DNA from 2 places in the Rothia sp. SCPM-O-B-18226 (M350) genome. Region 1 is predicted to be linked to the other one. Evidence: predicted binding sites of a transcription regulator. Region 1 holds the regulator's gene; the other holds the start of a gene.

Evidence for each region. The regulator HspR, encoded in region 1, represses chaperone genes until heat shock. The targets are predictions, from matches to a motif close to AAGTTGAGTCNNNNNGACTCAACTT.
Region 2: clpB (ATP-dependent chaperone ClpB) is a predicted target of HspR. The motif match lies at 3,225-3,249, and genes of this name have one in related genera.

What each region holds. Positions count from the first base shown of each region.
Region 1 is NZ_JBYQJS010000003.1:57,399-62,923, reverse strand. It holds gene AC3E6W_RS05870 (hypothetical protein) at 1-310, shown strand, start outside; gene trmB (tRNA (guanosine(46)-N7)-methyltransferase TrmB) at 551-1,357, shown strand; gene AC3E6W_RS05860 (heat shock protein transcriptional repressor HspR) at 1,589-2,095, opposite strand; gene AC3E6W_RS05855 (DnaJ domain-containing protein) at 2,099-3,088, opposite strand; gene AC3E6W_RS05850 (nucleotide exchange factor GrpE) at 3,372-3,950, opposite strand; gene dnaK (molecular chaperone DnaK) at 3,953-5,525, opposite strand, start outside.
Region 2 is NZ_JBYQJS010000001.1:309,544-315,068, forward strand. It holds gene AC3E6W_RS01380 (VIT1/CCC1 transporter family protein) at 1-625, opposite strand, end outside; gene dps (DNA starvation/stationary phase protection protein Dps) at 1,014-1,517, opposite strand; gene AC3E6W_RS01390 (HAD family hydrolase) at 1,673-2,335, opposite strand; partial or broken gene AC3E6W_RS01395 (SDR family oxidoreductase) at 2,353-2,946, opposite strand; gene clpB (ATP-dependent chaperone ClpB) at 3,301-5,525, shown strand, end outside.

The sequences.
Region 1 (5,525 bases):
CACCTACGCCTTCCTACAGCAGATGGCCGCAACCGGCGTTCCCGCAGTCGCCAAGCTGGATGCAGCAACCTTCGGTAAGCTCATCTCCGGTGCAGAGACCGCCCTCGGCGCAACCCTGCTGACCCCCTTCATCCCCGCACGTCTGGCGGGTGCAGGCCTGACCGCATTCGCGGCAAACCTGTTGACCATGTACTTCCGCAACCCGGACATGCACGACGAGTACTTCCGTCCCACCCAGGACGGCCAGCAGCTCGCAAACAACATCGTGATGCTCGGCGCGGGTCTGGCGCTGCTGGGCTCCAAGAAGTAAGGCCCTCCTCTTAGCTCACTCCTCAAGCAACCTCTCTTTAGTGCGGTGGGAACCTTCCGGTTCCCACCGCACTTTTGTATGCGCGCAGAATTTCTACGCCCGCTGGTTTTCTACGCTTCGCAGACCGGCGCGCGCACCCTATCCGCCCCCCGGTTCACTCGCACCCGGCCAGCCCGGCATCACCCCGCCCAGCGGCCCCGAAACCGCACGGTGTAGCGGCCCTGCGCTATTCTTTTAGGTATGTCTACTGAGAACACGCAGCCTAGCCAGGCACCCGAATCCACCGAAGAGAAGGCTAAGAAGCCGGTTCCCGAGGAATTCTTCCGCCAGCCCTACTCCTTCGTCCGCCGCGGCGACCGCCTCACCGCGCGCCGCCAGAAGGCCTGGGATACCTACTCCCCCACCCACGTGCTGGACATTCCGCGCCTGCGCACCGACACCTCCGTCGCGCCCGAGGCGACCTTCGACCCGGTTAAGATTTACGGCCGCGAGGCCTACCAGGTCGTCGAGATCGGTTCCGGCCTGGGCGAGGCAATCGTGCACCGCGCAGCCGAGGTGCCCGAGGCGAACTTCCTCGCCGTCGAGGTGTACACCCCCGGCATCGCGGACCTGCTGCTGAAGATGGGCAACGCGGGCGTGGAGAACGTGCGTGTGGCTCAGGCGAACGCACCCGAGCTGCTCGACAACATGCTCGAGGAGAACTCCGTGGACGAGCTGTGGGTGTTCTTCCCGGACCCCTGGCATAAGTCTCGCCACCACAAGCGCCGCTTGGTGTCCCCGGCGTTCGCCGATAAGGTTGCGCGTGTGCTCAAGCCCGGCGGCATTTGGCGCCTGGCAACCGACTGGGAGGAGTACGCCCTGGTCATGCGTGAGGTTCTGGAGGCGCACCCCGACTTCGAGAACGTGAACCCCGGCGCCGGTGCGACCGAGGAGGATCCGCAGGGTGGTTGGGCTCCGCGTTGGGAGGGTCGTACCCTCACCAGCTTTGAGCGTAAGGCTCAGGAGGCGGGCCGCCGCGCACACGACCTGGCCTACCGCCGCAAGTAAGCGGAGCAGCGTCAGCGTTAGTACGCGACTTATACGTTAAGGAGGTGAGGCTCCCCGGTCATTCGGGGAGCCTCACCTCCTTGTGTGTGGGTCCAAGTTCATGCGGGGCGGGGGTCTACCCTCCCTCGCGGCGTATGACACAAAGACGCACAAGCCTATATGGGTGGCTGACTAGCGCAAATGAGCTAGAACAGCCGAGCCGTTTATCCCAGTGTAGCGGGTTTAGCCGGTTTAGCGCTGCGGCTTCGCATCATCCGCCGTAGCCGGCTGGCGATGCTGACGATACAGCACCACAGCCGAAGAACGCTGACGAGGCGCCGGGCGGGTGCCGCGGGCAATATGCACCACGTCGCCACTGGTACCGGCTGCGAACACGCGCTCCGCCAAGCCCAACTTCACCTTCGCGTCCTCGATCTGGCTCTGCAGGGCCGCAATCTGTTCCTTCTGCGACTCCAGGAGAGCCTCCAGCTCGATGATTCGGCGAATACCCTCCAGGGAGACGCCCTCCTGCGAGAGCTGCTGAATCCGCTGCAGACGGTTCACGTCACGCTGCGAGTAGCGGCGCGCCTTACCGGGCGCACGCGAAGGCTGGACCAAGCCGATACGGTCGTACTGGCGCAGGGTCTGCGGGTGCATGCCCGCCAGCTCAGCCGCCACAGAAATCACGAAAACCGGCAGGTCCACACTGTGCAACGGCTTGCCGCTACGGGACTTAGATGATGATTCTCGAGATGCCATGGTTTACTTCGCCTTCTTCAACAGATCCTTACGCGGGTTCTCCTGCGGTGCCAGCTTCACGAACTTATCGAATGCTTCCTGCGCCTCTGCGCTCAGCTCGGTGGGCAGTACAATCTCCGGGATAACCAGCAGGTCGCCGTCGCCGCCCTTAGCCTTGAAGCCGCGGCCCTTGGCGCGCAGTCGGCGGCCGACCTGGCCGGGTGCCAGGCGCAGCTTCACGGTGGATGCGTCGGGCAGGGGCACCTCAATCACTGCGCCGTCGACGGCCTCGGCGAGGGTGACGGGTGCGCGCAGGATCAGGTTATTGCCCTCGCGGGAGTACACGGAGTCATCGGAGACGCGCACGGTGACCTTCAGGTCGCCGCCGCGCAGGCCCTTGCCGCGCAGGCGGACCTTCTGGCCGTCCTTAATGCCTGCGGGGATGCGTGCCTCGGTGTGGGAGCCGTCCGGCAGGAACACGGTCACGTTTGCGCCGGTGTATGCCTGGGCCAGGCTGATGCGGGTGCTGGTGGTGCTTTCCTCGGGGGCCGCGTGCTGTGCGCCGCCAAAGCCGCTACCCATGCCGCCGAAGTCGGCGCTGGTGAAGCCGGCGGAGCGACGGCGGCTGCCGCCGGTGCTTCCGCCGAACAGGCCGCCGAGCAGGTCATCAATGTTGATATTGGCGCTGGTGCCGCCGCGGAATCCGCCGAAGGCGTCCGCGCCGGGGTAGCCGCCACTAAAGCCGCCTGCACCGAAGCCCCCCGCACCCATGCCTGCGGCGCCGTAGCGGCGAATCTGGTCGTACTCCTCGCGCTGCTTCTTGTCGGAGAGCACGTCGTAGGCCTCGGAGATTTCCTTGAACTTCTTCTCAGCTGCGGCGTCGCCGGGGTTCAGGTCCGGGTGGTACTTGCGGGAGAGCTTGCGGTACGCCTTCTTAATGTCGCTCTCGCTCGCGTCTTCGCTAACGCCCAGGGCCTTATAAAAATCGTCGGTTATCCAGTTTTCACTTGCCATGTTGTGTTTCTCCTCTCGCGGTGATGCGCCGCCCTCCTCGGTTACGGGACGGCTAGCAGGGCACCACGTTCTTGTCTTAATGCTCTATATAAAAGTTTAGTCTACTTGACTCAATTTTGGAAGGGGGTAGACCAAAATTTAGCGCCCTACAAGGCTTTTTAACCACCGCCGCTACATACCGAGACCACGCACATATCGCAAGCAAACAACAGGGCGGGCACTCCCCCACCAGGGAGAGCACCCGCCCGTCGTTAGTTATTCAGCCAATGCTGAGCCGATCACCTTACGGTGCGACAGCCACAGCCACCTGCGCGGTACGAACCACGCGGTCGTTCACGCGGTAGCCGTAACGCAGAACCATGGAGACATGATCCTCAGCCACCTCGTCGGTGGGCTGCTGCAGAACAGCTTCGTGGATGTTCGGGTCGAAGGCGTCGCCTACTTCACCGAAACGCTCCACGCCCTGCTTGCCGAGCAGCTCTTCGAGCTTGGTAGCGATGGAGGCGAAGGGGCCGTCCTGCAGGTCGCCATGCTTGCGTGCGGCGTCGATATCGTCGAGCACCGGCAGCAGTGCGGTCACCAGTTCACTGGTTACGAAGCCTCGCAGCTGCTCCTTTTCGCGAGCGGTGCGGTTCTTGAAGTTAGTGAACTCTGCCTGCAGGCGAAGCAGGGAGTCCAGGCGCTCCGCGGCGAGTGCCGCATCCGCAGATTCTGCTTCTACGGCGTCCTGGAGCTCAGCCTCGACGGCTTCCGCAGCTTCCTCGGGGCTTTCGACCGATTCAGCTTCGGGGTGGCCTTCCGCTGCGGGGGCGTTGAATGCCTCTTCCAGCGGGTCGGGGGTGGTGTTTTCCTGCTCAGCCATGATTACTTCTTCTCGTCTTCGTCGATAACCTCGGCGTCGACAACGTCCTCATCAGCGGCGGGCTTGGACTCGGATGCCTCAGCCTGTGCTGTTGCGTAGAGTGCCTCGCCCAGCTTGGACTGGGATGCCTGCAGCTTCTCGAATGCGGACTTCACTGCTGCATCGTCGTCGCCCTCGAGTGCCTTCTTCAGCTCGTCGACATCGCCCTGAACCTCGGTCTTGACGTCCTCGGGCAGCTTGTCGCCGTTCTCCTTCAGGAGCTTCTCGACGGAGTATGCGACGGACTCAGCTGCGTTGCGGGTGTCAGCAGCCTCGCGGCGTGCCTTGTCCTGCTCAGCGTGTGCCTCTGCGTCCTTGACCATGCGGTCGATGTCGTCCTTGGAGAGGGAGGTGCCGCCGGTGATGGTCATGGACTGCTCAACGCCGGTGCCCTTGTCCTTTGCGGAGACGTGGACGATGCCGTTTGCGTCGATGTCGAAGGTGACCTCAATCTGGGGCACGCCACGGGGTGCGGGGGCGATGCCGGTCAGCTCGAAGGTACCCAGGTTCTTGTTGTCGCGAGTGAACTCACGCTCACCCTGGAAGACCTGAATGGTCACGGAGGGCTGGTTGTCCTCTGCGGTGGTGAAGGTCTCGGAACGCTTGGTCGGGATTGCGGTGTTGCGCTCGATCAGCTTGGTCATCACGCCACCCTTGGTCTCGATACCGAGGGAGAGGGGGGTGACGTCAATCAGCAGAACGTCCTTACGGTCGCCCTTCAGCACGCCTGCCTGCAGCGCTGCGCCCATTGCCACAACCTCGTCGGGGTTCACACCCTTGTTGGGCTCGCGGCCGGTGAGCTCCTTGACGAGCTCGGAGACGGCGGGCATACGGGTGGAGCCACCGACCAGGATGACCTCAGAAATCTCGGAGATGGACACGCCAGCTTCCTTGATTACGTCGAGCACGGGCTTCTTGGTGCGCTCGAGCAGGTCGTGGGTCAGTTCCTCGAACTTTGCGCGGGTCAGCTTCTCATCCAGGTGGATGGGGCCCTCGGGGGTCACGGACAGGTACTGCAGGGAGATGTTGGTGCTAGAAGCGCTGGACAGCTCCTTCTTAGCCTGCTCAGCTGCTTCCTGCAGACGCTGCAGAGCAATCTTGTCCTTGGACAGGTCAGCGCCGGTGTTTGCCTTCACCTGTGCGAGTAGCCACTCGACGACGCGGTGGTCCCAGTCGTCACCACCGAGGCGGTTGTCACCGCTGGTTGCGCGAACCTGGATGGTGGAGAAGCCGTCATCGTCCTTGCCGACTTCCAGCAGGGAGACGTCGAAGGTACCGCCACCAAGGTCGAAGACCAGGATGAGCTCGTCTTCCTTACCCTTGTCCAGGCCGTATGCGAGTGCTGCGGCGGTGGGCTCGTTGACGATACGCAGGACGTTCAGGCCTGCGATCTCGCCGGCTTCCTTGGTTGCCTGACGCTCAGCGTCGTTGAAGTATGCCGGGACGGTGATGACAGCGTCGGTGACCTTGTCGTTCAGGAATGCCTCTGCGTCACCCTTCAGCTTCATGAGGATACGAGCGGAGATTTCCTGCGGG
Region 2 (5,525 bases), on a different contig from region 1:
CCATCGACAGCGCACCCGCCAGCAGACCCGCAATACCCGAGAGCAGGACCATTGAGCTGGATGCGCCCGAGGCAGTAATACCCATAATCAGGGCCAGGTTTGAGACCAGGCCGTCGTTAGCGCCAAAGACCGCCGCACGGAAATTACCCGAAAGCTTCTCCCTGCCACTGGTCGCCAGGGCACGGATAATTTCCTCGTGAATCGCCTCATCAGCCGCCATTTCCTCGGTGGCGTCCGGATCCTCAGCGTAGGGGGAGCGGGACTCGGCGCGCTGAGCCATCGCCAGAATAAACACGGAACCGAAGTTCTTCGCCAGGAACTGTAGGAGCAGGGACTGCATGGACGGGCGCACATGCACATCCGCGTGCTCACCGAGCATATCGCGCCAGTGCTGCTGGTGACGCTTTTCTGCCTCCGCCACCTGCAGCAGAATTTCGCGGTCGGTACCCTCGGCACGCTTCGCCAGGTAGCGATAGATGCGCGCCTCGGATTCCTCGTCGGCCAGGTAACGGCGCCAACGCTTAATCTGCGCCGGGGTCGGGTCGGTAACCGCCCGGTGGCGTGCCGGCTCGCTCTGGAGCATCTCGGTTTCAGCGCCGTGCTCGTAGGGTGCGTGCGTACTCATAAATCCCTTCCGCGGATGCGGTGCGTGCGGTGCGTCTGGCCCCGCGCGCGCTGATAATGCGTTCAAATCTGTGTTGACCAGTGAACCACTGTAAAGCACTTGGAATCGGAAATCTAGGACGGCTCCACCGGGTGTTGAAGTTCGCCCCAACGTACTTTTGGGAGCCCCCGCGTCGAGGAATCTTTCCTGGTCGAAGCGCCGGAACGATGCGGTTGGTAGGCTGCGGGAAAGAGGGGTAGATAGCGCGACGCGGGTGTGCAAACGGGCGGGCGTTCCCACGCAGTGTGTGGGAACGCCCGCCCGAAGGTAAACATCTATTCCGGCTATGGGCCGGGAGCGCTCAGCCGGCCGGTAGCGGCCGGGATGAATTTAGCGATTATCGCCAGCTTTACTCGGAGATCTCGCCTGCGCTGTTCTCGAGGAATGCGCGGATGAACCACTGGAACTTCTCCAGCTCGGCGGTCTGGCCGATCAGCAGGTCCTCGGTGATGGGGTCGGTCTCGCCTGCGAAGGCCAGAGCCTTGCGGTGAGCCTCAATCACGCGGGTGTACACGTCGTTCAGGGCGCGCAGGTGGTCGGCAACGCGTGCGCGGCCAACGGGGTAATCCTCGACGGGGCGCTGTGCAACCATCGCGCCAGCCAGGCCGTTGGGGGTTGCGCCCAGGGTTGCCATACGCTCTGCGATAGCGTCAACGAACTCGCGAACGGTGTCGACCTGGGGGTCAATCATCTCGTGAACTGCGATGAAGCCGGGGCCGGTCACGTTCCAGTGGGCGTGCTTCAGAATCAGGTGCAGGTCGTTCAGGTCGTGCAGACGAGCCTGAAGGACGTCGGAGAGTTCCTTGCCGGTCTCGAGGGTCAGGCCGGGAGCGGTGTACTTTGCGAATGCCATGATGGTCTCCTTCATGATGCTGTGATACTTGTGGTTCGGTGGGATTTGTCGCCCCGCCGAATCGTTATTATGAGTAAATCATTTTAAGGAACCGCTGTCAAGGTTATTTTGAGTAATTCGTAATAAATCGTCACATGATGGGGTGTAGTGGAATCCTACTGGTTCACTAGCGCGCGAACCGCCTCCAGATTCAGCTCCTCGTGGCTCATGCGTGCGGTGCCCAGCTCCGCCGGAACCTCCAGCTCGCCCGGCACCACGATTACGCGCATACCCGCCGCGGTTGCACTGCGCACACCCGAGGGGGAATCCTCGATTGCCACGCACTGAGTCGGGTCAACGCCCAGGCGCTCGGCCGCCAAAAGATAGGGTTGCGGGTCCGGCTTGGGGTGGGTGGTCTCGTCGTTGCCAATAACGACCGAGAATGTGCCCTCGGGTGCGGCATCGGCGGTGCGGCGCGCAATGGAGGTGGTGGCGTTCGTGACGATAGCTGCGGGGATGTGTGCGTCGCGCACCTCGCGCAGGAAGGGTTCGATGCCCGGCAGGAATTCAACCTCTCGGTGGGAAAGGGCCTCGCGCACCTTTGCCACCAGCAGATCGTTAATCTCCTCGTCCGGCAGGTTCACGCCGCGCTCGCGCAGGCGATCCAGGGTGAACTGCATGGACAGGCCCAGGCAGTCGAGGGTGTCCTGCTCGGTCCAGGTGCCGCCAAATTCTGCGGTGAGAGCAACCTTGGCGGCGGCCCAGACGGGTTCGGTGTCGACGAGGGTTCCGTCGTGGTCGAAGAGAATCGCGGAGGGGAGGGTGTTCGTAGTCGTCATCTCTTAAGCCTACCGGTTTATTTCTGGGGCGACCGCAGGATAGCGTCCCCAATTGTTGCCAAAAAATCTGTGCCCGCGTTCTGAGGGTTCTTGGCAATAGTGAGCAGGGCATCGGCGACGTCCTCACGTGCAATGGTCGGGATACCCGGAGTGCGCTCGACGCTCGCCATATCAAATACCTTGACCCCGCCCCTGCCGGGCTTATCGGTCAGCCTGCCCGGATGCGCACGCGAAATATACGGCTGATATTCGGCGACCAGGGCGTCCGCCTTAACCTTGTCGGTAAAAATGCCGCGCATGATGACCTTGCAAACCAGGCGCATGGGCAGGGACGCGGTCCGTACCGTATCGCCCACGCCGTAGGCGCTCAGCAGAACGCAGTGCTTCACGCCTGCGCCCGTGACCGCCTCCATGATGAGAGGCAGTCGCTCCTGCAGGAACGTGCTGTGCAGAAACTCTCGCACCGTGGCCTTCTGGCCCAGGAGGCTGACCATGACGTCCTGCCCTGCGGAGGCTGCGGCGAGCCGCTCGGTATCGTTGAGGTCGCCGGGGGTGATGGTGAGGTTCGGGTGCGCCCCCAGTAGTGCTCGTGCCTTGCCGGGGTTGCGTACGTAGGCGGTGACCTAGTGCCCCTCCTCGAGGGCTTTGCGGGTGAAGAGGCGGCCGGTGCGGCCGGTTGCGCCTAGAACCAGTATTTTCATGTGGGTCCCCATTCTGAGTTGTGGTTGTGGGAGCCCGCAAGCGCCCAGTGCGGTCACTATAACAATAGGGGTTTTGGGTGGAGTTCATGGGCTGGAGTGTATGTTTTTGCCGCTTTATTCGTGCGAAGAGCCCATGGTTGTCGCCGAAATTTTAATCTCAAAAACCCTGGTTAACCCCTTGCGCAGAATAATTGAGTGTAGTAGACTCAAGTTATGTAATGCAGGGGCGCATAGGATAAGCCCTCGAAACACGAAAGGAACATTATGGACAACAAGTTCACCACCAAGAGTCAAGAAGTCATCTCGGCGGCAAATACTAACGCTCAAACCGCCGGTAACCCCACTATTGAAACCTCCCACATCCTCAAGGCCCTGATGGACCAGCGCGAAGGCATCGCAGTCTCCGTGCTGAAGGCTGCAGGCCTGGATGTCGACGCCATCTCCGAGGCTGCTTCCGCAGAAATCAAGAAGCTGCCCAAGGCATCCGGCACCTCCGTGCAGAACGCCTCCCTCAGCCGTTCCGCACTTTCTGCTCTGCAGGCAGCACAGACTCGCGCGGAGGGTTTCGGTGACAGCTACGTCTCCACCGAAATGATTCTGCTCGGCATCGCCAGCGGAACCGATAGCACCGCAACCGCAATGCACAAGCTCGGTGCTACCGCAGAGCTCATTGCACAGACCATCCCCAACGTCCGAGGAGACCGCACCGTGGACACCCCCGACCCCGAAGGCACCTTCCAGGCACTCGAAAAGTACGGCACCGACCTGACCGCCATTGCCCGCGCAGGCAAGCTTGACCCGGTTATCGGCCGTGACTCTGAGATTCGCCGCGTCGTGCAGGTGCTCTCCCGCCGTACCAAGAACAACCCCGTTCTGATTGGTGAGCCCGGCGTCGGTAAGACCGCCGTCGTGGAAGGCCTGGCACAGCGCATGGTTTCCGGCGACGTGCCCGAATCCCTGCGCGGCAAGACCCTCATCAGCCTGGATTTGGGCTCCATGGTCGCAGGCGCAAAGTACCGCGGTGAATTCGAGGAGCGCCTGAAGGCAGTCCTCGAAGAAATCAAGAAGTCCGAAGGCCAGATTGTTACCTTCATCGACGAGATTCACACCGTTGTTGGTGCCGGCGCATCCGAAGGTTCCATGGATGCGGGCAACATGCTCAAGCCCATGCTTGCCCGAGGCGAACTGCGCCTGATTGGTGCCACCACCCTGGACGAGTACCGCGAGAACATCGAGAAGGACCCCGCCCTGGAGCGCCGCTTCCAGCAGGTGTACGTGGGCGAGCCCAGCGTCGAGGACACCATCGGTATTCTGCGTGGCCTGAAAGAGCGCTACGAGGCACACCACAAGGTGCAGATTGCTGACTCCGCGCTGGTTGCCGCAGCAACCCTGTCTAACCGTTACATTCCTTCCCGTCAGCTGCCGGACAAGGCAATTGACCTGATTGACGAGGCAGCATCCCGCCTGCGCATGGAAATTGACTCCGCACCGGAGGAAATTGACCAGCTGCGCCGCGCCGTGGACCGTCTCACCATGGAGGAGCTGGCTCTTGCTGACGAGACCGATCCCGCATCGGTTGAGCGTCTGGAGGCCCTGCGCAAGGATATGGCTGACAAGAAGGAAGAGCTCGACGCCCTCAACGCTCGTTGGGAGGCTGAGAAGGCTAGCCTGAACCGCGTGGGCGACATCAAGACTCAGATCGACGAGCTGCGTTCCCGTGCAGAGGTTGCACAGCGCGAGGGTAACCTCGCCGAGGCATCCCGCCTGCTGTACGGCGAGATTCCCGCAAAGCAGGCTGAGCTGGAAGAAGCACAGCGCGCCGAGGACCGCGCCAAGAGCGAGTCCATGGTCTCTGAAGAGGTCACCGCAGATGATATCGCCGAGGTGATTTCCTCCTGGACCGGTATCCCCGCAGGCCGCATGATGCAGGGTGAGTCCGAGAAGCTGCTCGAAATGGAGAAGCGCATCGGTGCCCGCCTCATTGGCCAGGAAGCCGCAGTGGTGGCAGTCTCTGACGCCGTGCGCCGCGCCCGTGCCGGTATTTCCGACCCGAACCGCCCGATTGGTTCCTTCCTGTTCCTGGGCCCGACCGGTGTCGGTAAGACCGAGCTGGCTAAGGCACTGGCCGAGTTCCAGTTTGATGACGAGCGTGCCCTGGTGCGTATCGACATGAGCGAGTACTCCGAGAAGCACACCGTTTCTCGCCTGGTCGGTGCCCCTCCCGGATACGTCGGCCACGAAGAGGGCGGTCAGCTGACCGAGGCCGTGCGCCGTCGCCCCTACTCGGTGGTCCTGCTCGACGAGGTCGAGAAGGCACACCCCGAGGTCTTCGACATCCTGCTGCAGGTGCTCGATGACGGCCGCCTGACCGACGGTCAGGGCCGCACCGTGGACTTCCGTAACGTCATCCTGATTCTGACCTCGAACCTTGGTTCGCAGTACCTGGTCAACCAGGACCTGCCCTTCGACGAGCGCTCCGAGAAGGCCAT